3 regions of the Ralstonia chuxiongensis genome follow, and region 2 is predicted to be linked to each of the others. Evidence: predicted binding sites of a transcription regulator. Region 2 holds the regulator's gene; each other region holds the start of a gene.
What was found. The regulator LexA, encoded in region 2, represses DNA repair genes until DNA is damaged. The targets are predictions, from matches to a motif close to ACTGTATNNNNATACAGT.
Positions count from the first base shown of each region.

Region 1: the regulator LexA is predicted to act here: its motif matches at 5,969-5,986, upstream of recA (recombinase RecA).
Region 3: the regulator LexA is predicted to act here: its motif matches at 5,265-5,282, upstream of NKG59_RS21905 (CppA family protein).

Region 1 covers NZ_JAMYWC010000002.1:842,546-852,897, forward strand. Annotated here, with positions in the region: gene NKG59_RS08600 (cation acetate symporter) at 1-725, shown strand, start outside; gene NKG59_RS08605 (DUF294 nucleotidyltransferase-like domain-containing protein) at 791-2,617, shown strand; gene NKG59_RS08610 (3'-5' exonuclease) at 2,634-3,284, shown strand; gene NKG59_RS08615 (sodium/substrate symporter small subunit) at 3,295-3,606, opposite strand; gene NKG59_RS08620 (sensor histidine kinase) at 3,603-5,171, opposite strand; gene NKG59_RS08625 (response regulator) at 5,164-5,874, opposite strand; gene recA (recombinase RecA) at 6,140-7,198, shown strand; gene recX (recombination regulator RecX) at 7,295-7,774, shown strand; gene NKG59_RS08640 (DUF2889 domain-containing protein) at 8,062-8,688, shown strand; gene sucC (ADP-forming succinate--CoA ligase subunit beta) at 8,755-9,921, shown strand; gene sucD (succinate--CoA ligase subunit alpha) at 10,010-10,352, shown strand, end outside.
Region 2 covers NZ_JAMYWC010000003.1:707,741-718,092, reverse strand. Annotated here, with positions in the region: gene NKG59_RS12670 (C40 family peptidase) at 1-589, shown strand, start outside; gene NKG59_RS12665 (inorganic phosphate transporter) at 668-1,678, opposite strand; gene NKG59_RS12660 (DUF47 domain-containing protein) at 1,693-2,319, opposite strand; gene NKG59_RS12655 (replicative DNA helicase) at 2,469-3,857, opposite strand; gene rplI (50S ribosomal protein L9) at 4,002-4,454, opposite strand; gene rpsR (30S ribosomal protein S18) at 4,479-4,757, opposite strand; gene priB (primosomal replication protein N) at 4,770-5,096, opposite strand; gene rpsF (30S ribosomal protein S6) at 5,138-5,506, opposite strand; gene NKG59_RS12630 (asparaginase) at 5,600-6,592, opposite strand; gene NKG59_RS12625 (ferredoxin--NADP reductase) at 6,729-7,505, opposite strand; gene lexA (transcriptional repressor LexA) at 7,759-8,409, shown strand; gene NKG59_RS12615 (hypothetical protein) at 8,529-8,714, shown strand; gene NKG59_RS12610 (hypothetical protein) at 8,685-9,119, opposite strand; gene NKG59_RS12605 (cupin domain-containing protein) at 9,058-9,369, opposite strand; gene NKG59_RS12600 (dipeptidase) at 9,385-10,352, opposite strand, start outside.
Region 3 covers NZ_JAMYWC010000007.1:135,580-145,931, forward strand. Annotated here, with positions in the region: gene NKG59_RS21880 (AI-2E family transporter) at 1-61, shown strand, start outside; gene NKG59_RS21885 (MFS transporter) at 808-2,049, shown strand; gene NKG59_RS21890 (hypothetical protein) at 2,124-3,179, opposite strand; gene NKG59_RS21895 (LysE family translocator) at 3,360-3,986, opposite strand; gene NKG59_RS21900 (LysR family transcriptional regulator) at 4,088-4,954, shown strand; gene NKG59_RS21905 (CppA family protein) at 4,966-5,238, opposite strand; gene NKG59_RS21910 (MBL fold metallo-hydrolase) at 5,340-6,254, opposite strand; gene NKG59_RS21915 (SDR family oxidoreductase) at 6,284-7,048, opposite strand; gene NKG59_RS21920 (histidine phosphatase family protein) at 7,096-7,770, opposite strand; gene NKG59_RS21925 (M20/M25/M40 family metallo-hydrolase) at 8,027-9,250, shown strand; gene NKG59_RS21930 (beta-ketoacyl-ACP synthase III) at 9,481-10,352, shown strand, end outside.

The DNA of each region.
Region 1 (10,352 bases), on a different contig from region 2:
GCTTTGGTGCGATCACGCTGGTGTTGACGAACCCTGAGCTGTCCGACGTGGCCAAGGGCATCATCAAGGGCGGCGCGGGCACGGCCAACATGGCAGCCGTGCTGGTGGCCAAGACGGTCGGCGGCGATGTGTTCTACGGCTTCATCTCGGCCGTGGCCTTTGCCACGATTCTGGCGGTGGTGGCGGGGCTCACGCTGTCCGGTGCCTCGGCGGTGTCGCATGACCTCTACGCCACGGTCTTCAAGAACGGCAAGGCCAACAGCGCAGATGAACTCAAGGTGTCGCGCATCACCACGCTGGTGCTCGGCGTGATTGCCGTGTTGCTCGGCATCGCTTTCGAGAAGCAGAACATCGCGTTCATGGTGTCGCTGGCGTTTGCGGTGGCGGCGTCTGCCAACTTCCCGGTGTTGTTCCTCTCGATGCTGTGGAAGGGCTGCACCACCCGCGGTGCGGTCATTGGCGGGTTCCTGGGGCTGATCTCGTCGGTGGGTCTGACGATCGTTTCGCCGTCGGTGTGGGAAGCCACGCTCGGTTATCCGAAGGGCTCGGCGTGGTTCCCGTACACGTCGCCCGCGCTGTTCTCGATGACGATCGGCTTCGTGGGCGTGTGGCTGTTCTCGGTGCTGGACAGCAGCGTTCGCGCCAAGAACGAGAAGGCGTCGTTTGCCGCACAGCAGGTTCGCTCGGAAACGGGCCTCGGCGCGGCTGGCGCGTCGGGTCACTGATCGGCAATTCGCCACGCTGATGGGAGGCGGGTGACGCGATTGCATCGCCCGCCTTCAAGGCAACCATGCCCAGCGCTTTCAACTTCGCCGTCTGGCCGTTCGATTGCCTCAATCAGGACGAGCAGCGCCTGGTGCGCGATGCCGTCGACATCGGCTATTACCCGGAAGGGCAGACCATCCTCGATACGGGTGCCGCGCCGCTGCACCTGTTCCTGATCATCAAAGGTCACGTCGCCCAGTACGACGGCGACGAGCTGATTGCCACCTATGGCCCCGATGATTGCTTTGACGGCCGGGCGCTGGTAGCCGGCAAGGCAAGCAGCCGCTTCGTTGCTGCTGAAGAAGTGGTGGCCTATCAGGTGGCACGTCAGGCGGTGCGTGACCTCATTGCCGCCAACGCCACTTTCGGTGCACTGCTTTTTTCCGATCTCGGCAGCAAGCTCAGCGCCATTGCACAGCGGCAGAGCATGGAGACGATGCAGTCGCTGGCCGTCTCTCGCGTGAGCGATGCCTTCATCCGGCCCGCCCATTTTGTGGATGCCGACACGGACGTGGTTTCCGTGGTCAAGCTGTTCCAAGCCCATAACACCTCGAACGTGCTCGTGCGCGACGGCACCAGCAGCCCGCCGCGCGTGGGCATCTTCACGCGTAGCTCCTTGCAGCGCGCCGTCCTGCAAGGCACACCGCTGGATCGTCTGCCGGTGGGGCAGATGAGCCAGTTCTCGCTCATCACGGTGCCAGCCTCCGCGCAGATCGGCGACGCCCTGACGCTGATGCTGCGCCATCGTGTGCACCGACTGGTCGTCACGCACGGAGATGAGATTCTCGGTTTGCTGGAATCACTGGATGTGTTCAGCTTTCTGGCCAACCACTCGTATCTGCTGACGGTGCAGATCAACCTAGCCCAGGACTTGGACGCCCTCGCGCAGGTGGCTGCGCAGATCACGCGGATGGTCGCGCTGCTCACGCGTGGCGGCTCGCGCGTTGACCACGTCGCCAGCCTCGTGCGCGAAATCAACGCGCGGCTGTTTGAACGGGCCTGGCAGATGATCGCGCCCCCGGAACTGGTGGCAAACAGTTGCCTGTTCGTCATGGGCAGCGAGGGGCGTGGCGAGCAGTTGCTCAAGACCGATCAGGACAATGCGCTGGTGCTGCGCGATGGTTACGTGCCTCCCGCGGATCTGCAGCGCATCGTCACGCGCTTCTCCGATGCGCTAGCCGCGTTCGGCTACCCGCCTTGCCCCGGCGGCATCATGCTCAGCCGGCCCGAGTGGTGCATGAATGCGAGCGACTTCGCGCGGCGCATTCGCGAATGGCTGATCCTGCCCAGCCCCGAGGGCTTGATGCATCTGGCAATCTTCTTCGATGCCCATGCGGTGTGCGGCGATGCCGCCTTGCTCAAACAACTGCGGCGGACGTTGCTGGAGCTGACCATCGACAATGACGCCGTACTTGGCCGCTTTGCCGCTGCCGTTGAAGCCTTCAGTGCCGCGCCGGGTTGGCGCGATCGCCTGCTCGGGTTTGGCGATTCCGATCCCGTGCTCGACGTGAAGAAGGAGGGCATCTTCCCGATTGTCCATGGAGTGCGCAGCTTGGCGCTGGCCCACCGCGTACTCGACGAGACCGGCACTGTGCTGCGCCTGGATGCACTGGTGCGCGCCGAGGCTCTCGACGCACACATGGCTGCCGAGTTGAGTGAGAGCCTGCATTTCCTGATGACGCTGCGGCTCAAGGCCGGGCTGGCGGAAATCGATGCGCATCAACCGGTGTCGTGTGACGTGCATCTGTCACGCCTGTCGTCACTGGAGCGCGATCTGCTCAAGGATGCGCTGAGCGCCGTCAAGCGATTCAAGGCGCTGCTGCGGCAGCGCTGGCGGACCGAGTGGATGTGAACATGAGCGAGCGGTCATGAACGGACGGCTCTCCGACTGGCTGCAGGCACTGCTAAGGTGGCGCCAGTTGCACAAGTTGCGCGATCCGGCGTTTCGCTTCCTGTTCGAGGCCCCGCCACCAGATGAGTGGGTCGCGCTCGATTGCGAGACCACCGGCTTGAACGTGCGCACCGACGAGATCATCTCCATCGGTGCCGTCCGTATCGCTGGCAATCGGATTCTGACCAGCGAGCGCCTGGAGTTGCTGATCCGGCCACGGGGCGAGATGCACGCAGACAGCATCCGCGTGCATCGTCTGCGCAACCGCGACCTGGACAGCGGCGTACCAATCGAGCAAGCCGTTCACGCACTGCTGCACTTCATCGGCAGCCGGCCATTGGTGGGTTACTACCTTGAGTTCGATGTGGCGATGCTCAATCGGGTGGTGGTGCCTATGCTCGGCATCGGCTTGCCGCAGACCAAGATTGAAGTCTCCGCCTTGTATTACGACTATCAGTTCCGGCAGCTACCGCCGTATCGGCAACAGGGCGACCCCGATCTGGACCTGCGCTTCGCCACTGTCATGAAGGGATTGGATTTGCCGACATGGGACGCGCACGATGCGCTTAATGACGCGGTAATGGCCGCGTTGGCCTTCGTGAAGCTGCGCCATCTGGGTGCCGCATAACGTGCGGGTTTCAGATGGATGGCGGAGGGGATGACTCCGACGCATCGCGCTGCGCCGTTTCGTCTTCTTGCGCCGCCGCATCCGCAGCGCGGTTGGTGCGCCACGCATAGAGCACAGTAATCAGCACATACACGATAGGCGCACCCTGCGCGCCGACCCAGTAGGCGAACGTCCAGTCCGAGTTGAAAAAGTGCGTCGACAGGTCACGCGCAAAGAACGCGACCACGAACGTCACCACAAACCACACCGCGAGCAGCGCCGCGATCCAGCGCATGTTGGTAATCCACCGGCGGCGCGCCGGGGTTCCGGGCGTAATGCTCATGCGTTGGTTTCCTCGCCCCGGGGGCAGAGGTGCAACGTGATGCGAAAGCGCGCCCCTGCCAGCCGCGGCGATGCCTGATACACGTTGTCGAGTACCTCGATGTCGCCGCCGTGCTGCTGCACGATCTCGCGCACGATGGCCAGGCCCAGCCCGCTGCCCTCGGCTTGCGTGCCGAGAATGCGATAGAAGCGCTGCATCACGCGTTCGCGCTCGGCCACGGGGATGCCGGAGCCAGTGTCATCCACGTCGATGAAGACGAACGGCTCGAACGGCGCGGTGGTCACGCGCACGGTGACATGTCCACCGTCGGGCGTGTAGCGGATCGCGTTGTCGAGCAGGTTATTGAGCATCTCGGCGAGCATCGTCGCGTTGCCCGAAATCATGACGGGCGGCCCAGGCTCCTCAAAGCCGAGGTCGATCTGCTTGGCCCAAGCCTTGGGCAGCCACTCGGCCACTACTTGGCGTGACAGCGCGCAGATATCCAGCGGCACCAGACCGTCGGTCGCGCCCATGTTCTCCATGCGCGCCAGCGAGAGCAACTGCTTGACGAGGTGCGCGGTGCGATCCGAACTGTCGGCGATATGCGCGAGCGTGCGACGCAGTTCATCGGGCGATTGTTCGCGCTGGGCCAGTTCCGCCTGCATGCGCAGCCCGGCCAGTGGCGTCTTCATCTGATGCGCGGCATCTGCAATGAAGCGCTTCTGCGTATGCACCGACTGCTCCAGCCGCCCGAGCAGATCATTGAACGACGCCACCAGCGGCGTCAGTTCCTGCGGCGCGGCGCCTTCGTCGATGGGGCTGGTGTCGCCCGGGTTACGCGCGCGGATGCGCTCCTGAATCGCATTGAGCGGCGCCAGCCCACGCGTCAGCCCGAACCACACCAGGATCACCGCCAACGGCAGGATCACGAACTGCGGCAGGATCACGCCCTTGATGATTTCGTTAGCGAGTTGCGCGCGCTTGTCGAGCGTTTCCGCCACCTGCACCAGCGCGGGTTTATCGCCGGAGCCCGGTCGCTGCACGAACGTATAGGCAACGCGAATCTCTGCGCCGTGGATGTGGTCGTCGCGCAGTTGCACAAGGCCACCGGCGTTGGCGTCTTCTTCGGGCGGCAGGGGCAGGTCGCGGTCCCCGGAGATAAACTCGCCGTTGGTGCCAAGCACCTGGTAGTAAATGTTGTCGGTTTCGTCGGCACGCAAAATCTCGCGCGCCGAGATCGGCAGTTGCAGCGTCACGCGCCCATTCACCTCACGCAGCTGCTGGCTGAGCACGATCGCGCTCGATTCCAACGCGCGGTCGTATGGCGCATTCGCAATCGACTTGGCCACCAGGTACGTCACCGCAATGCTCATCGGCCACAGCAAGAGCAGTGGCGCGAGCATCCAGTCGAGAATTTCGCCGAAGAGGGATCGGGCGACGGGCCGCGTGGCGTCGTCTTCGAGGTGGGGGAGGGTGTCGGTGAGGTCGCCGCCGTCATCGCTGCCGTCGGCTCCGGGTGCCGTGTCGGCACGTTCACGCAGCGACGCGCGATGCCGACGCCACGGCCAGGCCAACCGATCACCCATGGGCAGCCGTCGCGGTTGTCGTCGGGGTGGCCATGCGTTCCAGGCAATAGCCCAGCCCGCGCACGGTGGCGATGCGAATGCCTTCCACCTCGATCTTCTTGCGCAGCCGGTGGATGTAGACCTCGATGGCGTTGTTGCTGACTTCTTCGCCCCAGCCGCACAGGTGGTCGACCAGTTGCTCTTTCGACACCAGGCGGCCGACGCGCGCCAGCAGAATCTCCAGCAGCCCGATCTCGCGTGCCGACAGTTCCACCACCTGATCATGGATATAGGCGATGCGCCCGACCTGATCGAACGCCAGCGGCCCATGGCGGACAAGCGTGGCGCCACCGCCCGTACCCCGCCGCACCAGCGCGCGCACGCGCGCTTCCAGCTCAGACAGCGCGAACGGCTTGGCCATGTAATCGTCTGCGCCAAGATCCAGGCCCTTGACGCGTTCTTCCACACTGTCTGCGGCGGTCAGGATCAACACCGGCAGCATGGCCCCGCGCGAGCGCAGTCGTTTGAGGACCTCCAGCCCCGACATGCGCGGCAGGCCCACGTCGAGAATCAACAGGTCATAGGTTTGGGCCGTTTGCGCGGACAGCGCCGCGTCGGCAGTTGCCCCATCGGAGGCTTGGTCGACGGCGTAACCCGCCTGGCGTAGCGAGCGTGTGAGCCCGTCAGCCAGCGTGGCGTCGTCTTCGGCAATCAGGATGCGCATGCGTGTCTCCCCGCGATGCCGGGCAAGATGTCTTGCCCATCCCGCCCGCTACATTGTTTTCGCGCGACATATGTTCTGGAGACTTGTCAAAACCACTGGTTTTTTATACAGTACTCCGAATTCGCGGTGCTGTAGTCTTGGCGGCGCTAAAGTCATGGAATGGGTCGTGTCGGGGCAATCACGCTGCGGCCCGTTATTGCAGGCAACCGCTGGAATCGCAAGCCCTTGCGGCCCATTTATACACCAATTTGCACGAAGGACGACCATGGAAGACGGTAAGAAGGCAGCCGCAATGAGCGCAGAAAAGCAGAAGGCGCTGGCTGCCGCGCTCGCGCAGATCGAAAAGCAGTTCGGCAAGGGCTCCATCATGAAGATGGGCGACGCCGAGGTCGAGCCGGTCCAAGTCGTGTCGACAGGTTCGTTGGGGTTGGACGTGGCGCTGGGCGTTGGTGGCTTGCCGCGCGGCCGCGTAGTGGAAATCTACGGTCCGGAATCGTCGGGTAAAACTACCCTGACACTGCAGGTGGTTGCCGAGATGCAGAAGCTGGGCGGCACTTGCGCCTTCATCGATGCGGAACATGCGCTAGACGTCACTTATGCCGACAAGATTGGCGTGAGCGTGCCGGACCTGCTGATCTCCCAACCGGACACGGGTGAACAAGCTCTGGAAATTGCCGACGCGCTGGTTCGGTCGGGCTCGGTTGATCTGATCGTCATCGACTCGGTGGCGGCACTGGTGCCGAAGGCTGAAATTGAAGGCGAAATGGGCGACGCGTTGCCCGGCCTGCAGGCCCGTCTGATGAGCCAGGCGCTGCGCAAGCTGACCGGCACCATCAAGAAGACCAACTGCATGGTCATCTTCATCAACCAGATCCGCATGAAGATCGGCGTGATGTTCGGCTCGCCGGAAACCACCACGGGTGGTAACGCACTCAAGTTCTACGCTTCGGTGCGTCTGGACATCCGCCGCATCGGCTCGATCAAGAAGGGCGACGAGGTGGTCGGCAACGAGACCAAGGTCAAGGTCGTCAAGAACAAGGTGGCGCCGCCGTTCCGCGAAGCCATCTTCGACATCCTGTACGGCCAGGGCGTGTCGCGTGAAGGCGAAATCATCGACCTCGGCGTGGAAGCCAAGATCGTTGAGAAGTCCGGCGCCTGGTACAGCTACGGCGGCGAGCGCATCGGCCAAGGCCGTGACAACTGCCGTGAATACCTGCGCGAAAACCCCGACCTCGCCCGCGACATCGAAAACAAGGTCCGCGAAGCACTGGGCGTGACGCCGATGGGCGCCATCGCAGTGGCCGAGGAAGTCGGAGAAGAGTAATTGGGTTGGCCGTCGGCGCAGATCGACGGCTCTATCGAGCTTCATACGCCTGCCGTCCCCCAACGGTGGGCGTTTTCTTTTTGAGCCTGAAACCGTATGCCGTTGCCGCGCCCACCGTTATCGCTGAAGGCACGTGCGCTGGGCTATCTGTCTCGCCGCGAGCACAGCCGCGTCGAATTGCGCCGTAAGCTGGTTCCGCACGCCGAGTCCGCCGAGGAGGTCGACGCGCTGCTGGATTGGCTGGAAGGCGAAAACTGGCTATCCAACGCGCGCTTTGCCGAAAGCATGGTGCACCGCCGAGCGGGCCGCTACGGTACGGCGCGCCTGATGCAGGAGTTGAAAACACATCAACTTGGCGAAGAGACGCTGGGCGAGGTCAAGGCCCAACTGCAAACTACCGAGGCGGCCCGGGCCAAGGCCTTGTGGGAAAAGCGCTTCGGCCGCCCACCGGCCGATCTGGCCGAACGCGCCAAGCAGGTGCGATACATGATGGCGCGCGGATTCTCCCGTTCCGTGGTGTCGCGCATCATCGCAGGGGCGCATGAACTGCTGGAAGATGGCGACGAATCCGCTTGAACGCCGCCGATCTCGCCACAATTCGCGCCGAACAATTCTCTTGTGTGCGGATCGCGTCGTTTGCACCTCATCCGGTTGTTGCAACCGCTTTCACACTGCGTTGCAGCACGCGACCAGTCTGGTCGTGACGACGTGTTAAAATTCGAGTCTTTGGTACCGTCCTTCATCTCAATTGCCGGACGGTAGTGTTCGTGTGTGGCGGCTGATGCGCTGCTGCATATGTCCCGTGGGCGACGCGCGAGATCCGCGTGCGCCGCCTCCATCGGCCCTATCAGTCTGTCTGGTCCATGCCTCTGTCTGCTCCCGTCCCGCGCGTCATGCGCCACCGCCGTGCCATCACGGTGGAGGCCTATTTGCGGGAAGACGGCCTGTGGGACATCGAAGCACGCCTGACCGACACCAAACCACGTGACATTCCCCTGGCCAGCGGCGGCGTGCGCCCTGAGGGCCAGCCGCTGCATGACCTGTGGCTGCGCGTGACGATCGATACCCGCATGAACGTCGTGGATGCCGAAGCGTGTTCCGACTGGGTGCCGTATCCCACACATTGCGACACGATTGGCCCTGCCTACCGACAGCTCATCGGCCTGAACCTGGTGAAGGGATTTCGAAAGGCCTCGCGTGAGAGACTCGGCGGCGTGGCGGGTTGTACGCACCTGACCGAGCTGTGTGGTGTGCTGCCGACCGCCGCCATCCAGGCCTTCGCGGGCGACGTCTTCCCGGTGCGAGATAACTCGAACGACCTCCGGCCTGTCGAGCCCGGCGAAAAGCCGCCTTATCAACTCCACGGCTGCCATGCCCTGCATCTTGAGGGCGAGGTGGTCCGCAAGCATTACCCGCGCTGGTTTGCATACCAGCCCGAAGCCAAGATCCAACCGCCACCCACCGAACTGTCGCCTGAGCCCTCGTCCTGAAGGGCACCGCGCTGTTCGCGTTTTCAATACTCATCACACTCACTCTGCCTAGCAAAGGAAACACGCATGAATATCCATGAGTACCAAGGCAAGGAAATCCTGCGCAAATACAATGTGCCGGTTCCGCGCGGCATTCCGGCCTTCTCGGTCGACGAGGCTATCAAGGCCGCAGAAACCCTGGGCGGCCCGGTGTGGGTCGTGAAGGCACAGATTCATGCGGGTGGCCGTGGCAAGGGCGGCGGCGTGAAGGTTGCCAAGAGCATGGAGCAGGTCAAGGAATACGCCAGCAGCATCCTGGGCATGACGCTGGTGACGCACCAGACCGGTCCGGAAGGCAAGCTGGTCAAGCGCCTGCTGATCGAAGAAGGCGCGGACATCAAGAAGGAACTGTACGTGTCGCTGGTGGTGGACCGTGTGTCGCAGCAGGTCGCGCTGATGGCCTCTAGCGAAGGCGGCATGGACATCGAAGAAGTTGCCGAATCGCACCCGGAAAAGATCCACACGCTGCTGATCGATCCGCAAACCGGCCTGCAAGACGCCCAGGCTGACGATATCGCCCGCAAGATCGGCGTGCCCGACGCGAGCGTGCCGCAAGCTCGCCAAGCCCTGCAGGGCCTGTACAAGGCATTCTGGGAAACCGACGCTTCGCAAGCTGAAATCAACCCGCTGATCCTGACCGGCGACGGCAAGGTCATCGCGCTGGACGCCAAGTTCAACTTCGACTCGAACGCGCTGTTCCGTCACCCGGAAATCGTGGCCTATCGCGATCTGGATGAAGAAGACCCGGCCGAAATCGAAGCCTCGAAGTTCGACCTCGCCTACATCTCGCTCGACGGCAACATCGGCTGCCTGGTGAACGGCGCCGGTCTGGCCATGGCCACGATGGACACCATCAAGCTGTTCGGCGGCGAGCCGGCCAACTTCCTCGACGTGGGCGGCGGTGCCACCACCGAGAAGGTGACCGAAGCCTTCAAGCTGATGCTCAAGAACCCGGACGTGAAGGCCATTCTGGTCAACATCTTCGGCGGCATCATGCGTTGCGACGTGATCGCCGAAGGCGTGATCGCGGCAGCAAAGGCTGTGTCGCTGTCGGTGCCGCTGGTCGTGCGCATGAAGGGCACCAACGAAGACCTCGGCAAGAAGATGCTGGCCGACTCGGGTCTGCCCATCATCGCCGCAGACACGATGGCAGAGGCCGCCGAGAAGGTCGTGGCCGCAGCGGCCGGCAAGTAAGCCGCCCGCTGACCCAACCATACGCGAACGCGAGTTGCGCCCGCTGCTGAGTACGTCGGCGCGGCTCGCTGCATAAAAGGATTACAGCATGTCGATTCTGATCAACAAAGACACCAAGGTCATCACCCAGGGGATTACCGGTAAAACCGGCCAGTTCCACACCCGCGGCTGCCGCGACTACGCCAACGGCAAGAACGCCTTCGTGGCAGGCGTGAACCCGAAGAAGGCCGGCGAAGACTTCGAAGGCATTCCCATCTACGCGAGCGTCAAGGACGCCAAGGCACAGACCGGCGCGACCGTGTCGGTGATCTACGTGCCGCCCGCTGGCGCCGCTGACGCCATCTGGGAAGCTGTCGAAGCCGAGCTGGACCTGGTGGTTTGCATCACCGAAGGCATCCCCGTGCGCGACATGATGATGGTCAAGGACAAGA
Region 2 (10,352 bases):
GAGCGCTGGCCTGGAGGAAATCTCCATCGAAGCGATGGCGCTGGTCGGCACGCCATACCGCTACGGCGGCAATACTCCCGACAGTGGCTTCGATTGCAGCGGACTTGTGCGCTACGTCGTGCGGCGCGCTGCTTCTGTAAACCTGCCACGCACGGCGGCCGAAATGGGCCGCCGCGGCACCTCATTGGACCGACGCGACGTCGCGTCGGGTGACCTCGTCTTCTTCAACACGACCGGCCAGCCGAATTCGCACGTCGGCATCTATGTTGGCCAGAACCGGTTTGTCCATGCACCCGCCACAGGCGGCACGGTACGCTTAGAAGACATGACCAAGTCTTACTGGGCAAGCCGCTACATGGGCGCGCGCCGCGTCGTGGCCGTGAGCAATCTGCCCGATGCGCCAGCACCGACCATCGCTCCGATGGCTCCGGCACCCGCCAGCCCAGCCCATCCGATCGACGATGATCCACTGGGAACCCTCGCCCGGTCACGCGACGCTCAAGCTGACAGCCTGATGTCGACGCGCGGGCCTGCCGCTGCGACGACACCTGCGGACGATGACCCCATCGCGCGCTTCGCCACGCAATAGCTGGCGCACGGCCCCCAACGCAAAACGCCCACCGATTTGGTGGGCGTTTCGTTTTTTCGGAGTCGACCTGCGGTCGGCTTACAGCAAGTGTCGGCCAATCCACCAGGCAATCGCCGCCATGAACGCGGATGCGGGAATCGTCAAAACCCACGCCCAGACGATGTTGCCGGCCACACCCCAGCGCACTGCGGAAGCCTTCTGCGCAGATCCCACGCCGACGATGGCGCCGGTGATGGTATGCGTCGTCGACACGGGCACCCCCAACGCCGACGCCAAGAACAGCGTCATGGCGCCACCGGTTTCAGCGCAGAAACCGCCGACCGGCTTGAGCTTGGTGATCTTCTGACCCATCGTCCGCACGATCCGCCAGCCGCCCAGCAGCGTACCCAGACCGATCGCCACATAGCAGCAGACGATGACCCAGATCGGCGGTTCAGTTGAAGTGGCCGACGCGTAGCCGCCCGCGATCAGCAGCATCCAGATGATGCCGATGGTCTTCTGCGCATCGTTGCCGCCGTGGCCCAGACTGTACAGCGAGGCCGAGAGCAGCTGCAGGCGCCGGAACCATCGGTCCACCTTGGATGGCGGCGTTCGGAAGAACAGCCAGGACACCGCCACCATCAGCAGCGAGCCGAGGATAAAGCCCAGCAACGGCGAAATCAGGATGAACGCCACGGTCTTGAGCAAGCCACTCGCCACCAGTGAGCCCGTACCCGACTTGGCCACAGCTGCGCCCACCAAGCCACCGATCAGCGCGTGCGACGAGCTGGACGGAATGCCGTAGTACCACGTGATGATGTTCCACGCGATGGCGCCGACCAACGCCCCGAAGATGACGTAGTGATCGACGATGGACGGATCGATCGTGTCTCGCCCCACCGTGGTCGCCACCTTGAGGTGGAAGATGAAAATGGCGATCACGTTGCAGGCTGCGGCCATCGCCACTGCCTGCTGCGGCTTGAGCACGCCCGTCGACACCACCGTCGCAATGGAGTTGGCCGCGTCGTGGAAGCCATTCATGAAGTCGAACACGATGGCCAGCGCCACCAGCAGAACGACCACCCAGAGACTGATCTGAAGCGTATGCATGAGGCGTCGTCTCGTCAGGCGTTTTCGAGCACGATGCCTTCGATGATGTTGGCAACATCCTCGCAACGGTCGGTCACGCTCTCCAGTTGCTCGTAGATCGCCTTGAGCTTGATCAGCAGCTTGATATCGCTTTCGGTGCGGAACAGCTTGGCCATGGCGGCGCGCATCACGCGATCGGCTTCCGACTCAAGACGGTCGATTTCCTGGGCGATGGTGAGGATCTGGCGGCCGTTGTTCATGTCGTTGAGCAGCGCCACAGCCTTGCGAACCTCCTCGCAGCAAGCCACGCAGATCATCGCGAGCTGACGCGATTCGTCCGTGACATTGGTCACGTCGTACAACGAGATGGTGAGCGACACGTCTTCCATCAGGTCGAGGATGTCGTCCATCGTCGTGATCAGCTTGTGGATCTCGTCGCGATCGAGCGGGGTGATGAAGGTCTTGTGCAGCAACTCGATCGTGTCATGCGTGATGCGATCGGCTTTCTTTTCAAAGTTCTGCACATTGCGCGCATGCATTTCAGCATTGGGCAAGTCATTGACCAGTTCCTTGAGTGCATGGGCTGCCTTGACGGCGCACTCGGCGTGCTGGTTGAAGTACTCAAAAAACTTGCCTTCGGTGGGCATGAAGCGACCGAACATGATGATCCTTGGGAACGGAAAAAAGCAGGAGTCGTAAAAACAACGCCGGACGGGATCACCGCCGGCGCTGTCATTAAAACGCAATATTTTACCGGAACCAGCCTCGCGACATGCGTGGCACGTTGTGGCGGGCCGACACGAATTACACGTTACGTGTCGTTGTCAAAGAATGCATTGCCCCCGGTGAAGTTGTCGAACTTCGTGTATTCACCCAGGAACGTGAGACGAACCGTACCAATCGGGCCGTTACGCTGCTTACCGATGATGATTTCTGCCGTGCCCTTGTCCGGAGAATCGGGGTTGTAGACCTGATCACGATAGATGAACAGGATCACATCGGCATCCTGTTCGATAGCGCCGGATTCACGCAAGTCCGACATCACAGGACGCTTGTTCGGACGCTGTTCCAGGCTTCGGTTCAACTGCGACAGCGCGATCACCGGGCAGTTGAGTTCCTTCGCCAAGCCCTTCAGCGAACGCGAGATTTCCGAAATTTCGGTCGCGCGGTTCTCACCGCTGCCCGAGCCCGACATCAGCTGCAGGTAATCGATCACGATCAGGCCGAGCTGCCCGCACTGCCGTGCAAGCCGGCGCGAGCGCGCACGCAATTCCATCGGGTTCAACGCGGGCGTCTCGTCAATGAAGAGCTGCGCGTCGTTCATCTTCTGGATGGCATGCGTCAGGCGCGGCCAATCCTCGTCGAGCAAGCGGCCGGTACGCAGCCGGTGCTGATCCAATCGCCCAACCGAACCCAGCATACGCATGGCGAGCTGCGTGCCGGCCATTTCCATCGAGAACACCGCTACCGGCAGCCCCTGCTCCACCGCAACGTGTTCGCCGATGTTTAGCGAGAACGCCGTCTTACCCATCGAGGGGCGACCAGCCACGATGATCAAATCACCGCCCTGCATACCGCTGGTCATGCGGTCGAGGTCAACGAAGCCAGTCGGCACGCCGGTAATGTCGCTCTGGTTATCGCGGTGGTACAGCTCGTCGATACGCTCGACCACCTGCGTCAGCAGCGGCTGGATTTCCAGGAAGCCTTTCTGCCCGCGCGAACCTTCTTCGGCAATCGCGAACACCTTGGATTCGGCCTCGTCCAGCAGCTGGCGCACATCGCGCCCCTGCGGGTTGAAGGCGCCGGCGGAAATCTCGTCGGCGATCGTCACGAGTTGGCGCAGCACGCCGCGGTCGCGCACGATTTCCGCATAGCGACGGATGTTGGCTGCGCTCGGCGTGTTCTGCGCAAGCGCGTTCAGGTAGGCCAGACCGCCCACCTCTTCCGCCTTGCCTGCGGCCTGCAACTGCTCGTACACCGTGATCACGTCAGCTGGCTTGGCCTGCGAAATCAGCTTGCCGATGTTGTGGAAGATCAGCCGGTGGTCGTAGCGGTAGAAATCGTGCTCGTTGATGAAATCGGCAATGCGATCCCAAGCGGCGTTATCCAGCAGCAACCCGCCGAGCACCGACTGCTCGGCCTCGATGGAATGCGGGGGCACCTTGAGGGAATCGAGCTGGGGATCGGAGGGCGCGTTCATGGCGGGATTATAGCGGCGCTGCTCGGTCTTCAATCTGGAACCCCTGACACAAAGGACAACAAAAAAAAGGCAGAGACTTTCGTCCCTGCCTTCTTGACTCGCGTCGATCGGTGACCCGGGCGCCGCGAGGTGCTGCGTGCGTGCTTAGGCTGCGTCGCCCCGCACCGACACGTTCACGTCAACTGCCACGTCGGTGTGCAGCGACACGACGACCGGGTGGTCACCCACGGTCTTCAGCGGGCCGTTCGGCAGACGCACTTGCGCCTTCTCAACCTTGAAGCCTTGCGCAACCAGTGCATCAGCGATGTCGTGGTTGGTGACGGAGCCGAACAGACGGCCATCCACACCAGCCTTTTGCGACAGTTGCAGCGTCAGGCCGTTCAGCTTCTCGCCTTCGGCTTGCGCAGCAGCCAGCTTTTCAGCTGCCAGCTTTTCCAGCTCAGCGCGGCGGGCTTCGAATTCCTTGATGGCGGAATCCGTAGCGCGGCGGGCCTGCTTGTTCGGGATCAGGAAGTTACGAGCGTAACCGTCCTTCACACGCACCACGTCGCCCAGGTTACCCAGGTTGACGACCTTCTCGAGCAGAATAATTTGCATTGTGAGTTCTCCTTATCCCGCTGATTAGTGCTTGTGCTGATCGGTGTACGGCATCAGCGCGAGGAAACGTGCGCGCTTGATGGCCGTGTCCAGCTGGCGCTGATAGATCGCGCGCGTACCGGTCAGGCGGGCCGGGGTGATCTTGCCGTTCTCGCCGATGAAGTCCTTGAGCGTGTCCAGATCCTTGTAGTCGATCTGCTCAACGCCAGCCACGGTGAAGCGGCAGAACTTCTTGCGCTTGAACAACGGGTTTTGCTGCTGGAAGCGCTTCTTGTTCTTCGCGTCGCGCTGCTTCTTGTTCATGAATGCCATGATTCAATCCTTTACGAATACGTTACATCCGGAGATGTGAAAGACCAGTGCCTTACTGCTGCGGTGCTTGCGAGCCAGGAATCCTACGCAATCCAGGACGGTGCCCGGAGCGATGCGATCCAGAACGGAAGCCATCTTGCCGGCTGCCAGTGCTTCCATCGAAAACTCGATCTGCCGCACTGTCTGCGCTTCGACCGCCTGCCCGCTGTATGCCAGAAGACAATTGACGATCGGTACGCCGGCCGGGGTGTATCGCATCACCTCGCGCTCGACCAGAGTGGCGACGAGCTGCAGGCGGTTGATGGCGTTGTCCCCGTGGGTTTCGTTCATGCTGGTGATGCGCGATCAGGCTTGCGCAGCACCGCGCGGCATCAGGCGGCCTGTTCGGTCTGAGCGGCGGCCTTCTTGGCCTCTTCGCGTGCGACTTCCTTCATCATCGGCGACGGCGCCGTTTCAGCCTTCTTGGTCTGAACGATGAGGTGACGCAGCACGGCGTCGTTGAATTTGAACGCGTGCTCGAGCTCAGCCAGGGTCTCCTTGCCGCACTCGATGTTCAGGCACACGTAGTGAGCCTTCGCCAGCTTCTGGATCATGTAGGCCAGTTGACGACGGCCCCAGTCCTCGACGCGGTGCACTTGACCGCCTTGCGTGGTGACCGTGCTCTTGTAGCGCTCGATCATCGCGGGCACTTGCTCGCTCTGGTCCGGATGGACGATGAATACGATTTCGTAATGACGCATTGACGCTCCTTGTGGATTAAGCCGCCCGGGCGTCACACTCCGGTGCAGCAAGGTTGGTTAGCCTGCCATTATACGCAGGCCTTGGAGATTTTTTCAATATCGATCAATGACTTGCTGCAGGGAGGCAACTTCTGCCTGGGCGCGCCCAGAGGCCAGAAGCAACGTCAACAGCACACGCGCTTTATATGGGTTCAGCGAGCCACTCGATGCCCAGCGCTCCCCACCAGGCTGCGCGGGGACCACGCCAGCGCCGGTACGCGTGGAACGCAGCACGAAAACGCCCTGCTGACTCGCCCGGTTCAGCGCGGCCTCAAGATTGGCGTGAATCGAGCCCGCGCCAGTTGCGGCAATCACCAGCCCCTTTACGCCAGCGGCGACCAGGGCATCGACCACGCGCGCATCGGGCTGCGCATAGCTCGCCACCACCTCAACCCACGGCCACTGGCCTGCGGGCGGCATGGGCAGCACATCCGCCGCACCTACACGCTGCCCTGCACGCTGAAACTGCACTTGAGCGTCAAGCACAAAACCCAGCGCGCCCGTGTCCGGCGAGACAAAGGCTTCGACCGCGTAAGTATGGCCCTTCTGCACATCGCGAGCGGCGTGCACGCGCTGGTTGAGCGCGACCAGCACGCCGCGCCCGCGCGCCGATGGACTGGCTGCCAGCCGCACCGCGTTCAGCAAATTCAGCGGACCATCTGCCGACAGCGACGTCGACGGCCGCATCGCTGCCGTCAGAACGATCGGCGTATCGGTCTGCTGCGTCAGGTGCAGCAGCATCGCGGTTTCTTCAAGCGTGTCGGTGCCGTGCGTGATGACCACGCCGTCCACTCGTTCGACGTCGATCCAGTGACGGATGCGCGCCACCAGTTTTTCCCATACGTCGAACGTCAGGTCCTTGCTGTCGATCTGGGCGACCTGCTCGGCACGCACGTTGGCGAGGCGCTCCAAACCGAGTTTGCTGGCCGCGAGCAGTTGATCGATGGGGACGGCGCCTGCGCGGTAGCGCGCGGCGGAGCCAGCGTCGTCAGCAGAGCCGGCGATCGTGCCGCCGGTAGCGAGGATGGCGATGGTAGGCAAGGACATCGTTGCAGACATGCGTTGTGGGCAAGGCGCGCATTGTATCCGCCCGCCCCGCCTTTGCCGACGCGGGATTGCCCTGGGCACCCAGAAAACAAAACGCCGGCACACGGGCCGGCGTTTGCAGCAGAAACGGCGTCGATTATTTCTCGACGAAGGCGCGCTCGATCACGTAGTCGCCGGCTTCGCCCATACGCGGCGAAATCTTGAAACCGCGGGCATCAAGCAGCTTGCAGGTGTCTTCCAGCATGGCCGGGCTGCCGCAGATCATGGCGCGGTCGACGGCCGGGTCCATCGGGGGCAGGCCGATGTCGGCAGACAGCTTGCCGTTGTCGACGAGGTCTGTCAGGCGGCCCATGTTGCGGAACGGCTCGCGCGTGACGGTCGGGTAATAGATCAGCTTCTCGCGCACCTGATCGCCGAAGAACTCGTTATTCGGCAATTCGCGGGTGATGAAGTCGGCATAGGCCAGCTCGCTCACTTGGCGCACGCCGTGCAGCAGCACGACCTTCTCGAAGCGCTCGTAAGTGTCCGGGTCTTGAATGATGCTCATGAACGGCGCGAGGCCGGTGCCAGTGCCGAACAGATAGAGGTTCTTGCCGGGCAGCAGGTCATCCAGCACGAGCGTGCCGACCGGCTTCTTGCTCACCAGCAGCTTGTCGCCCACCTTCAGGTGCTGCAGGCGCGACGTCAGCGGGCCGTTCTGCACCTTGATGCTGAAGAACTCGAGGTGCTCTTCGTAGTTCGGGCTGGCAATGCTGTAGGCGCGCATCAGCGGCTTGCCTTCGACCTCCAGCCCAATCATGACGAAGTGGCCGTTGTGGAAGCGCAGCGCCTGATCGCGCGTGGTCTTGAAGCTGAACAGCGAGTCGTTCCAGTGATGGACGCTCAGAACGGTCTCTTGATTGAAGGCGGACATGGTGACGTTCGGGCCAGCCCAACGAGGCTCAATCGGGCTATGTGGCGGTGCAAAAATCGGTCAAGGCCTTGATTTTATGCGATTCCCCGCGGCTGCGCCTGCATGGATTGCGCATAAGCTTCTAACCACTCGCATAGGTTTTGACGGCGGTCATAAGGACCGGGTGCTCGCGCAACACATCACAACAAAATCACTTGCGCTTCCCGCGTCACTGTATAAAATCACAGCACCTGTTCACATATACAGTACACCAATGGCCGCCCTCACCCCTCGCCAACAGCAGATTTACGACTTGATCCGCCAGACGATCCAGCGCACGGGTTTTCCGCCCACACGCGCTGAGATTGCCGCTGAGTTCGGCTTCTCATCGCCCAATGCTGCCGAGGAGCACCTGCGCGCGCTGGCACGCAAGGGCGTGATCGAATTGACGCCCGGCGCCTCGCGCGGCATTCGGCTGCGGGCGGTAGGCGACACGGCGCAGCATCAGTTCTCGCTGCCGTCGATGGGGCTGATGCAATTGACGCTGCCGCTGGTGGGCCGCGTGGCCGCCGGTAGTCCGATCCTGGCTGCAGAGCACATTGATCGCCAGTATCAGGTCGATCCGTCGCTGTTTTCTGCGCAGCCCGATTTTCTGCTGAAGGTGCGTGGCATGAGCATGCGCGACGCCGGCATTCTGGACGGTGATCTGCTGGCCGTGCAGCGCGCCGCCGAAGCCACCAACGGCAAGATCGTTGTGGCTCGACTGGGCGACGACGTCACGGTCAAGCGCTTCCAGCGCAAGGGCCGCCATGTCGAGCTGATTGCCGAGAACCTCGATTTCGAACCGATCCACGTTGATCTGGATCGTGATGAGTTTCACCTGGAGGGCTTGGCCGTCGGTCTGATCCGGCCTGCTGCTCCGTAAGTCTCCGGCGCATCTCAGCGCCAAAACTTCGCCGTTTGATCCAACCTGGAGGTGAGCCATCGGCTCGCCAGGGCGGAGTCTTGCCTCTCGCTTTTCCACCCGAACTCACGAGGTCTGCCATGCGACTCGGATCGATGTCTTCCCGCCGCCGCCCGGTACAACCGGTGCCTTTCCGCCAAACCCAGGGCGTGCGCATCTATCAGGGGGAGCAGCGCCGTACGATGGTCGGCAGCATGGCCGCCATCTGCCGAATGCTGGATGCTATTCCGGTCGCTTCACGTACCGCTGGCGCCGAAAACTGCTGAGGAAAAGAAGGACAACGAGGGGCGATGAAACGTGCTGCCGCAGCCGATCAGGGCATACCCCAATGCTGCCGCCGCAACTGATTTCATACACTTGCCCTGCCCTGAGGACAGGGCTTTCTTCAACTGATTTTCGGCCCGCCGCTTGAGCGGGCTGTTTTTTTTGTTCGCAAGTTGCTGCAGCGGCACATCCCACGATGTTCCGTCAGCAAAACGGACGTTTACCCGGATGTTGTTTGGCGTACGTGACAGTAGTATTGCCAGTGCCCTCAGGGGCAATGAGATCGCTGAATTCGAAGCCCGCACATTGCGGGCTTTTTTTTCGCCGCAACCCGACGGCGAGCCGCTAAACGCTCCCGGCTTTCTCGACGACGAGAATTCGTGCCTCGCCACGCGGGTGCGCCACATGCTCGCAACCGACACCGGCGAAGAAGATGTCACCGGGCTCCAGCGTCGCGACCCTCTCTTCGCCGACTTCGCGGTAATGCATGTCGACCGTGCCGTCGAGCACCACAAACACCTCCTCGCCATCGTTCACATGCCAGCGATAAGGCTGGTCGGTCCAATGCAAGCGCGTGGTAATGCCACTCATGTTGGCAATGTCGAGCGCGCCCCAGGCACGCTCAGCAGTAAACGACTTGGCCCGGATGATGTTCATGGCGGTTCCCGGCGGTTACTGCATGGACGGCAGATTGCCAACACGCACCAGCATCTCGGTGAACATCTGCATATCGAGGTCGAGGTCCGGCACTTCCTTGTACTCGTTGGCGTTGTGCGCGGTGTACTTCTTGCCGGGCATGGCGGGGCCGAAGTTGATGGCATTCGGCATCAGCTTGGCGGTCGTACTGCCGGCCGTGGGGACGGGCTTGGCGTCAAGGCCAGTCGTGTCGCCGTAGATGTTGAGCAGTGTCGACAGCCATGCCCCCTTCGGATCGCGCGCCATCCAGTTGCCCTGGTCGTGGTTGATCTCAAGGGCGACATGGTTGGCGTTGGCCCACGCGTTGATCTTGCCGGCGATCTCACCTCGCAGCGCGTCGGGGGTTTTGCCACGCGGCATGCGCACGTTGGCGGTCACCTCCACGCGGCCATTCTTGTCACCAATCACCGTAGGCGAGATGGTGAGCGGCCCCATGAAGTCGTCCTTGTAGGCGAGGCCCATGGTGTTGCCGAGGTAGTCAGTGCCGTAAAGGTCGGTCAGATAACGCACGGCGTGGGCGTAAGCGTTGTCTGCCAGGCCGAGATCGGCTGCGCGCAGGAACAGCGCCAGACGCGGCAGCGGGTTAACGCCTTCCTCCGGGCGCGAGCCGTGCGCCGACGTGCCGGTCACCTTCAAGACGATGCTGTCCGCGGTGCGCGTGATGTCGATTGCAAACTTGCCCTGTGCGGCCAAGCTGTTCACAAACGCGTCGCGTTTGGCTTCGAGCGCGGCGGCCGCCACGCCCAGATCCCCGCCTTTGAGCGTGGCGGTGGCCGTCTGCGGGACGGAGCTGGCCGACGCCGCGCCCGTCATCGAAATGATGGCCGTATGCGTTGCATCGCCGGCCTGCGCAGGGAAGAACACCTTCAGCGCGCCAGTGCCTTTCTCAGCGACCACGGCCGGATACTTGCTGTCGAGCACGATGTTGTACGCAGGCAATTGCG
Region 3 (10,352 bases), on a different contig from region 2:
CGCGCCCGTGCTGTACGCCTATTTGAAGCGCGAGCTGACGGACGCCGAGCTGATCGGCTGAGACGTTTCTCGTGTGGGGTTGAGGTGCAGGGTGACCCGCCAGCGCCCCCGCGCTGACGGCATCGGCAGAAAAGAGCGCGCCCTACGGGACGAGGGGCGCGCAATAACTCGCTGACCGAGAGACGTCAGCGAGCCGAGGGTCGGTACACGGGAACGAAGCGGGCGGCGGGCGCGTGGCGTTGCCGGTGACATCCACGGCTTCGGACGTGACGAAGCAGCAGACGACCCGGTCGTCGAGCAGGGCCTGATAGAAAAGGTCTCCCATCGCGCGGCATAGCGTTCCCGTTAGCAGGATCATCATGGCTCCCCTCCCATGTTGGCCGATGTGCGGCATCGTCGATGCTGGTCATCGGTTCGGTTTGCGGATCGTTGTGTGTGTGAAATTGCTTACGCAGCGTGTCCGTCAGGCTGTTGGCACTGGCGCCTTGCGGTTGCTTCTGGCGTCGTGCTGCAGTCCATGCTGCCGAGTATAGAAAGCGTCTCCTGAGCGGCCATGCTCCGAACGGAGTAGCTCCGCGCGCGAAAATGGCTAACACGTTAGCTGCCTGCCAGGGCAAGCTGGGCAAGGGTTTGCGGGAAGATGGTCGGTGTTTTGGTGGAAATGGCGCCGCGCGGGCTGACGCTTTTGCCCCGACAGTAAATTGTCCGGTTTGCGTTAATCGTTGTCGAATTTGCGGTAACACGCCTGCACCGTTTAGGCGCAAGATTGAGCGCTTTCTTGCCTCATCCTCGTTACCCCAAACCATCATGCAAACCACCGCAAACGGCACGGCCGCTGCATCGGCAGCCCCCGCCGCGCAGGCCGACAAGACCGGCTTTGGCGTGATCGGCGCCATCAGCTTCGCGCACTTCCTCAACGACATGATGCAGTCGTTGATCCTGGCGATCTATCCGCTGCTCAAGGGCAACTTCCACCTCGATTTCTCGCAGATCGGGCTGATCACGCTCACGTACCAGATCACGGCGTCGCTGCTGCAGCCGATGGTCGGGCTGTATACCGACAAGCATCCGAAGCCGTATTCGCTGTCGGTGGGCATGGGCTTCACGCTGGTGGGGCTGGTGCTGCTGTCGATGGCGCCCAACTTTGGCACGGTGCTGCTGGCGGCGGCGCTGGTGGGCACGGGCTCGTCGATCTTCCATCCGGAGTCGTCGCGCGTGGCGCGTATGGCGTCGGGCGGCCGTCATGGGCTGGCGCAGTCGCTGTTCCAGGTGGGCGGCAATGTGGGCAGCGCGATGGGTCCGTTGCTCGCGGCAATCATCATCATGCCGTATGGGCAGCACAGCCTGGCGTGGTTTTCGATCGCGGCGCTGATCGCCATCTTCGTGCTCTATCACGTAGGCGGCTGGTACAAGCGTGAACGTGCCGCAGGCCATGGCCGCAAGGCGGGCGGCCGGGCGCATGCCGCGGTCAAGCTGTCGGGCAAGCAGGTGGCGTTTGCGATGACGCTGCTGGTCGTGCTGCTGTTCTCCAAGTACTTCTATCTGGCGAGCCTGAACAGCTATTACACGTTTTTCCTGATCACCAAGTTCCACCTGTCGGCGCAGACGTCGCAACTGTTCCTGTTCCTCTTCCTGTTTTCGGTGGCGGTCGGCACGATCGTGGGCGGGCCGATTGGTGACCGCGTGGGCCGCAAGGTCGTGATCTGGGTGTCGATCCTGGGCGTGGCGCCGTTCACGCTATTGCTGTCGTACGCCAACCTGTTCTGGACCGCCGTGCTGACGGTGATCATCGGGCTGGTGCTGGCCTCGGCGTTCTCGGCCATCCTCGTGTATGCGCAGGAACTGATTCCCGGCAAGGTCGGGATGGTGTCGGGCCTGTTCTTCGGATTCGCGTTCGGGCTGGGCGGCATTGGCGCCGCGGTGCTCGGCAAGCTGGCTGACGCAACCGACATCTACAACGTCTACCACCTTTGCTCGTTCCTGCCGCTTATCGGCCTGCTGACGGTGTTCCTGCCGGATATCGAACGCAAGCGCCAGCAGGCGGCATAACGCGCCGCACATCGCGTGCAGATACAACGCGGCGGACGTCCCCTCCCGGGCGCTCCGCCGCTTTGCTTTTGGCGTTACTTCTCGACGGCGTGGGTCGGGCCCGGCCACACGCCGGTCATCTCGATCTCGCGCCGGCCGGTCAGCCATTGGCCGAGCGGGCTGGGCCAGCGGAACGCGTAGTTGTCGCTGTTCACGACGCCCTGGAACTTCACGTCGACCTGAATATCGGTGGCGTTGAGCGGGATGTTCGCGACCGTCTTGGAGATGCCGCCGCTGAGCGAGAACTCGTCGCTGCGCGGGCCTTGCGGTGTGTTGTAGCGCAGCTTGATGTGCGTGACGTAGGTGCAGCCCGGCTTGTTGTTGAAGTAGATCTCGAAGCCGCCCAGGCGCGTGATCCAGTTGGGGATCAGCAGATTGCCGTCGAACGACGCAAACGTGTAGGCCACCGGAATGGGCGCCGGCGCCTGCTTGCCCGGCTCGAACGGCCAAAGGTGCTGATCGACGCTCTTGGTCTGGTTGACCGACACGAACGATCCCTTGCCTGTCGCGCTGCCGAGCATGTCATGCACGGCACCCGCCGAGCCCGTGATCGAGAACGACGAGTTGTTGTCTTGCGAGCCGACGTTCAGCCCGCTGTTGGCCAGGATCACGCTGGTCACCACGCCGAAGCCCTGCGCGATGTTGCCGCCTGAGCCCATGCTGACGGACTGCGCCTGCTCGGCCAGCCACTTGATCGTCTCGGGCCGCGTGAGCTGCGTCAGGTCGTTGATGTACGACTCCGAGGCAATGCCGAATTCCGAGGCGATCGACCCGACCGACGAGAACTCCCATTTCACTTCCACGCCCGCGTTGATCTTGGTGCCGCTTTCCGGATCGGTGGCCGAGCCATCGAGCTTGACGTTGGTCTCGGTGCGGTGGACGTTGTTGGTCGACAGCTTCCATTGGTTTGGGACGGTGCGCGTGCTGATGGCCACGCCCGGCGTTTCAGGCTTGACGGGCGTGAAGTCGCCGGTGTCGGGCGACACAAAACCGACTGCGCCGGTTCTGATGGTGGGGGCGAGCGTCCAGTTGCCCCAGTAAGCTGCGCGGCCGTTGCGGATGAGGTCAGTGAAGGCGCGATTCCATTGCATGGTTGCACTCCAGGTGTGAGGTTGTGCTGCGAGTCAGGTTTGCGCGGTGGCGTTCATCGCTGCGTGGCGATGGGCAGGGCGCGAGGGCACTGTCTCAAACAGGCTGGCGCCTGTTAATGCAGCAGAAGACCTGGGACAGACGGCATGGGCGCAGGCATGGGCAGGCCGCCGTGCGTGACATCACGCAAGCCGCGCGAGCCCCAGCGCCAATCCCAACCCGATCAGGATCACGCCAATCACGCGGTCCACGATGCGCTGCCGCGCCAGCAGCGAACGTCGCAACGCACCCGACGCAAACACCGCCGCCACCAACGCAAACCACACCGCGTGCGCCGCCGACATGAACACGCCATAGCCGAACTGCGCGGCCAGCGGTGTGCCCGCGTGAACAACCTGCGTGTACGTGCTGACCACGAACAGCGTCGTTTTTGGATTGAGCGCATTGGTTAGAAAGCCCATGCGCAGCGCGGCGAGGGTCGATAGCGTCGGGGTGCCGGTGCCGTGGGCGGTTGCCTCGCCGCTGGGCAACGCCTTAGCCGACAGCGTTTTCCAGCCAATCCACACCAGGTACGCCGCACCCACCAGCTTGATGCCCTGCAGAAGCGCTGGCGCATGCGCAATCAGCAGCCCCACGCCGAACATCGTGTAGAACACGTGCACCTGCACGCCCAGCGCAATGCCCAGCGCGCAGAGCACGCCGGCGCGCCGCCCATGCAGCAGGCTGTTGCGCGTGACCATGGCAAAGTCCGCGCCCGGACTGATGACGGCCAGGATGGTGATGACGGCAACAGCAAGGAGTTCGGTCATGTCGGGCGCAATCGCAAAGTGAGGATGCGCCGATTCTGGATGCGTCCGTCATCGCTGAAAATCGATTTATGATGCCGTTTTTAGGTGAGAAAAACTGACAGATGGCGCTGCCTCCGCTGAATACCCTGCGTGTGTTTGAAGCTGCCGCCCGGCATGGCAGCTTCGTGCGTGCGGCGCAGGAATTGCACGTGACGCATGGCGCTGTGAGCCGACAGATACGGCAGCTTGAATCATCGTTAGGGGTGGATTTGTTTGAGCGGCGCAACCGCGCGGTCTTCCTGACGCCAGCGGGCGAACAGTTGCATGTGGCTGCCACCGATGCGTTCGCGATTCTCACAGATAGCATCGACCGGATTGCCCGTCGGGCCACGTCTTCAGCGCTGGTCGTGTCGTGCGAGCCGACGCTGGCGATGCGGTGGCTGATCCCGCGGCTGTCGCGCTTTCAAGCGCGGCATCCGGCCATCCAGGTGCATCTGTTTGCTGCGGGTGGTCCCATCGATTTCGCTCGCACCGGAGTGGACGTCGCAGTGCGCCGCGATGACTTTGCATGGCCCGCACACGTGCATGCGGCGGCCATTTGCGACGAATGGATCGGCCCGGTGCACGCCCCACAAGCGGATATCGCCGCGCGCCGACGGCTGCTGCATACCGCCACGCGCCCAGATGCATGGCAGGCGTGGTGGCGGGCCAGCAGCACGGCACGGCCGCGCGGTCGGTTGCCCGAGGCGCGCTACGAACATTTCTATCTGAGCTTGCAGGCGGCCCTGGCGGGGCAGGGCACGGCCATCGCGTCAAAGCTGATGGCCGGTGATGACCTGAAAGATGGGCGGCTGATTGCGCCCGAAGGGTTCCGGCGTGACGGCTCAGGCTATTACCTGCTGGCCGATGCGCCTATCGCTGCCGACAGCGCGGCCGGCGCGTGGCTCGCCTGGTTGCGCGAAGAAACGGCCGCCACGCTTGCGGATTAGCGCACGCCGGCTTACGCCGCTGCGTGCCCGCCGCCCAGGATGCCGCGAATAGCGGCCAGATATGCCTCGCCAACGGCCCGGTTGAGCGGTCGCGCGCGCGGTGTCGCCCGCCTGCGTGGCGGCGGCGTCAGGCCCAGCGTGCGGCAGACTTCCGACGCATATGGCCGCCCGCGGCCGTCCATGCGCAACACGACTTCGTTCAGCGCCTGTTCACCCAGGCGCTCGCGCAGCCAGAGCACCGTCTGGCGGTCGTACTCGTTTTCGATGCGGATCAGGTCGTCCATGGCGAGTGCTGTATAAATTTACAGTTACTGTAAATATATACAGGTATCCACAGATTTCAAGGACGATGTTGCGGGCGCGCCGCATCACCGCGACAGGCGGCTCAGTTGATCCGATAGACGCCCCGTTCATCCACCCGCACCCGCCCATCGGCCTGCAGTTCGGCCAAGTGCTGGGAAATCGTGCGGGTTTCCGCGCTGACGACCCACAATGCCTCGTGGCCCAGCGGATACAGCAGGCGTTGCTCCACCAATTGCGCCAGTGTCTTGGGGGATTCGCGCAGCCTGGCCAGCAGGCGCTCTTCACGTTCATCGAGCTTGGCCGTATAGGCCGCCAGGTCGCGCAGAAAGTGCGCACGGTCGGTGTAGATGCCGCGATGGTGCGACGTGACCCACACCTTGGCGGGAATGTCCGGCAGGCGCGCCAGACTGCGGCGGAAATGACGCAGGCTTGAGCAGGCGTCGCCGTAGTACGGGCCGAAGCCGGTCAGGTCGATATCGCCGATGGACGCCACGCCTTCGGGCTCGACTAGCAGAACCGTGTGGCCGGCGGTATGGCCGGGCATGTGAAACGCGCGGACGTGCGTATCGCCCAGGTCCCACCGCGCACCGTCTTCATAGCCCAGCGCATCAGGGCGGGGGGCATAAAAGAACTCGCGCTGCAGTTTCTCCAGCATGGCCTGGGCGGTTGTATCGTCCAGGCCGTATGTGGCGACCATGCCGTCCCAGCTTTGGACGGCGGCCAGATCGGCTTCATGCACGTACACCGTCGCGCGGGGCAGCCGATGCAGGCCCGCCATGTGGTCTTCATGCACGTGCCCCATCACCACCAGTTCGGTCGCGTCGAACTCCGGGCCGATGTGGTTGGAGACGAGCGGCGTGTCGAACGCGGCCAGCGTATCCGAGCCGCGGATGAGGACCTGGTTGCCGTCGGGATATTTCCCACTTTTCTCGCCGAAGAACACCGACACGCGGCCGAAGTCGGCACGCGCCGTCGTTGCATGGGGCAGGGTCGCCATCTCGCTTGCTCCGCGTGGCTGGGCCGGTGTCAGACCGTCATGCCGCCATCGACGACGATGCACTCGCCATTGGTGTAGCTCGCCGCATCCGACACGAGGTAAAGCACCGTGCCGGCCATCTCGCGCGGCTCGGCGTGGCGGCGCATCGGGATCTCGCTGATCCAGCGGTCGTATGTGGCCTTGTCTTCAAACAGGGCGCCTGCGAACTTGGTCTTGGTCAGGCCCGGCAGCAGCGCATTGACGCGAATGCCGAACGGCCCGCATTCCTTGGCGAAGGCGCGCGTCATATGCGCGACGGCGGCCTTGGTGATGGAGTAGATGCCCTGTTTGTCGCCCGGGTGCAGTGCATTGACCGACGCGGTATTGACGATCGCGCCGCCGCCCTGCGCCTTCATCATCTTGCCGGCTTCGACCGACATGAAGAAGTAGCCGCGGATATTCACCTCAACAGTCTTCTCGTAGGCCGCCAGATCCGTGTCGAGGATGTGGCCGAAGTGCGGGTTGGCCGCCGCGTTGTTGATGAGAATGTCGAGCCGGCCGTGCGTGCGGCGGATGGTGTCGAACGCCGCCGCAATGTCTTCCATGCGGCCAACGTGGCAGGCGAGGGCTTCTGCTTTGCCGCCGGCTTCGCGGATGCGTTCTGCCACGGCTTCGCAGTCGGCTAGTTTGCGGCTCGACACGATCACGTGCGCGCCTTGTTCTGCAAGCAGCTTGGCAATCTCTTCGCCAATACCGCGGCTGGCGCCGGTGACCAGGGCGATCTTTCCGGTCAGGTCGAACAGGTTCGTGCTCATGTTGTGCTCCTCCAATGGTTATGTGTTTTGGGCGTCCGCCTGGGCGATCAGCCGTATGTCTGGAAAGCGCGTCGCGCCGGGTCGTCCAGATGCGGGACGCCGTTGAAAGTGGCCAACTGGAACGATTCGGCGTTGAAGAAATACTGCGAGACGCTGCTGTTGCGGATCTGCAGGTTCAGCGCAATTGCGCTTGTGGGCGGTGCGGCCAGCACCTGTTGCGCGGTCACCGCAATTGGGCCTCCGGAACTGATCGCAAGCACACGCTGCCCGCCGCCGGCCTGGATGGCCGCGCGCGCATCGGCCACGCGTTGCTGGAAGGCGGCCCAGGTCTCGGGCAGCGGGCCGCGAATCTTGTCGTCCGACCACAGATGCAGCACCTGCTTGAGCGCCCGGTAGTGATCGCGCATCGAGCCCGAGGCCAGTTGCGTCAGCTCCGGGAAATCTTCGCCGAGCGCGGCAAAGAGCCCCTGGAAGTCGTATTCGTTCAGCCCGGCGTGCTGCTCATACGCTGCGCCCGAAATGCCCATCCCGCGCAGGATGCCGTCGACGGTCTGCTCATGGCGGCGCAATGTGCCGCAGATGACGCGATCGAAAACGATGTCATGTCGCGCGAAATATTCACCAAGCCAGACGCTCTGCTGCTCGCCGCGTTCGGAGAGCCGGTCGTAATCTGCCGCGCCAAACGAGGCCTGTCCGTGCCGTACGAGATAAAGCTCCGCCATCGTCTGCTCGCCAAATCAAAGGGGATCAGATTAGCGGGGCGTGCATTATTTGTGAAATTTATTCTTTGAATGACCGGTAATGCATGCAATGAATAGTTTGGCCGGTGCTTGATCACGCCTCTCGCCGCCACTGCATGACTTGTCTGCCAGAGCAAGCTGCGGGTGACACGCGTGCGCCTCGCGCAACATGGCCGCCCCCGCAAGCACCGATCTTGTGTGTAATGGCCGTTTTGCCACTCCGCTACAAAGGTCCCGTATGAAACCATCCCGCCTTGCCGTTGCTGCGCTGCTGCTGTGTGCCTCAGGGCTGTCCTGCGCTGCCGATGCCAATCCCAAGGTGCTGTCCGCCGCAGAGGGTTACCGTGGCGACGCACTGCACCTGCTTGAGCGCCTGGTGAACATCGATTCGGGAACGGGCAACGAAGCAGGGCTCAGCCAAATGGGCAGCATCGTCACCGATGAACTGCGCAAGGCCGGCGCCCAAGTGGAAACGGTGTCCGCCGCGCCGGCAGTCGGCAACAACATCCTCGCCACCTGGAAGGGCACTGGAAAGAAGCGCATTCTGCTGATGGCCCACATGGACACAGTCTTCAAAGACGGCACGGCCCGCGCCAAGCCGTTCACCATCAAGGACAAGCGCGCCTACGGCCCCGGCGTGATGGACGACAAGGGCGGCGTGGTGGCGGGTTTGTACGCGATGAAGATTCTTCAGCAGCTCGACTTCAAGCAGTACGGGCAAGTCACGCTGCTGCTCAACACGAACGAGGAAACCGGCTCAAAGGGCACGCGCGCGTTGATCGAGCGCGAGGCCAAGCAGCATGACGTGACGCTCAACCTGGAGCCTGGCCGACCCGCCGATGGGCTGGTCGTGTGGCGCAAGGGCAGCGGCACGGCCGAGATCGACATCAAAGGCAAGGCCGCGCACGCCGGTGTGGCACCGGAGTCGGGTCGCAACGCCGCCAACGAATTGGCGCACCAGGTGTTGCAGCTCGGCAAGTTGGGCGATAGTGCCAAGCAGACGACCTTCAACGTGACCGTGCTCAAGGCGGGCGACGCAACCAACGTCATTCCCGACCATGCAACGGCCTATGCAGACGTGCGCGTGGCTGTGCCGGAGGAATTCGACCGCGTGGAACGCGACATGACGCACGTGTCGGCCAACAACCTGATCCCCGATACGGAAGTGAAGACGTCTCTGGTGCGAGGCTTCCCCCCGATGCCGCGCAATGCTGCGTCGGACCAGCTTGCCGCCAAGGCGCAAGCCATCTACGGCGAGATCGGGCGCAAGCTGACGCTCGAAGGCAGCGGCGGCGCGGCCGATTCGAGCCTGTCGGCCGGTGTCGGCACGCCCACGCTTGATGGCTTCGGCATCGTTGGCGGCGGCATTCACACGCCGGAGGAATACGCAGAGGTGGAGAGCGTCGTGCCGCGTCTCTATCTGCTGTCGCGCATGCTCATGGAGCTTGCTGCGAGCCATTAAGTAGGCTCCGCGCCCACGGTGCGCAACAAAGGGCGGGTGACAGAGCAGTGCTGTCACCCGTTTTGTTTTGCTGGCAGTGCCAGTGCTGGGGCGCGAAGTTGGGGCGGCGTCTGGGCATGTGCGCTCGGCAGCGCAAGGCCAAACTAGACGTAAACGACCACATCCCGCGCCCCGCGTTGCCCGGCCGATGTGCTATCGTCGCCGCCACGAAAAATTAACAAATTCCGGGTATGCACGACGTCGTCATCAGCGGCACGGGCCTGTGGGTCGCGCCCGAGGTCATCACCAACGAGGAGCTGGTCGCCTCCTACAACGCTTACGCGCAGCTCTACAACGCGCAGCACGCCGCAGCGATTGCCGCGGGCGAGCTGACGGCGCTGGCGGAGTCGTCGGCGGAGTTCATCGAGAAGGCTTCGGGTATTCGCCAGCGCTACGTGATCGACAAGGCCGGCGTGCTGGATCCGACGCGCATGCGCCCGCATCTGATGCGGCGTCCCGATGAGGCGCTGTCGCTGCAAGCCGAAATTGGCGTGGCGGCCGCGCGCGATGCATTGGCTGCGGCCGGCCGTGATGCCGCCGACGTCGACATGCTGCTGTGCGCGACGTCCAACTTCCAGCGTCCGTATCCAGCACTGGGCGTAGAGATTCAGAACGGCATTGGCGCGGGCGGCTACGCGTTCGACATGAACGTCGCGTGTTCGTCGGCCACCTTCGGGCTGGAACAGGCCATCAATGCCGTGCGCAGCGGCACGGCGCGCGCCGCGTTGGTGGTGAGCCCGGAAATTACCTCCGGCCACCTCGATTGGAAAGACCGCGACTGCCACTTCATCTTCGGTGACGTGTGCACGGCCGTGCTGGTCGAGCGCGCAGAAGATACGCGCTCCACCGACGCCTGGCGCGTGCTCGGCACCAAGTGCGCGACGAGCTTTTCCAACAACATCCGCAACAACGCCGGCTACCTCTCGCGCAGCGAAGACCGCAACCCGGACGACCGCGATCAGCTTTTCCGCCAGGAAGGCCGCAAGGTCTTCAAGGAAGTCTGCCCGATGGCCGCTGAACACATTGCCGGCCATCTGCAGCAACTGGGCCATGCCCCGGCTGA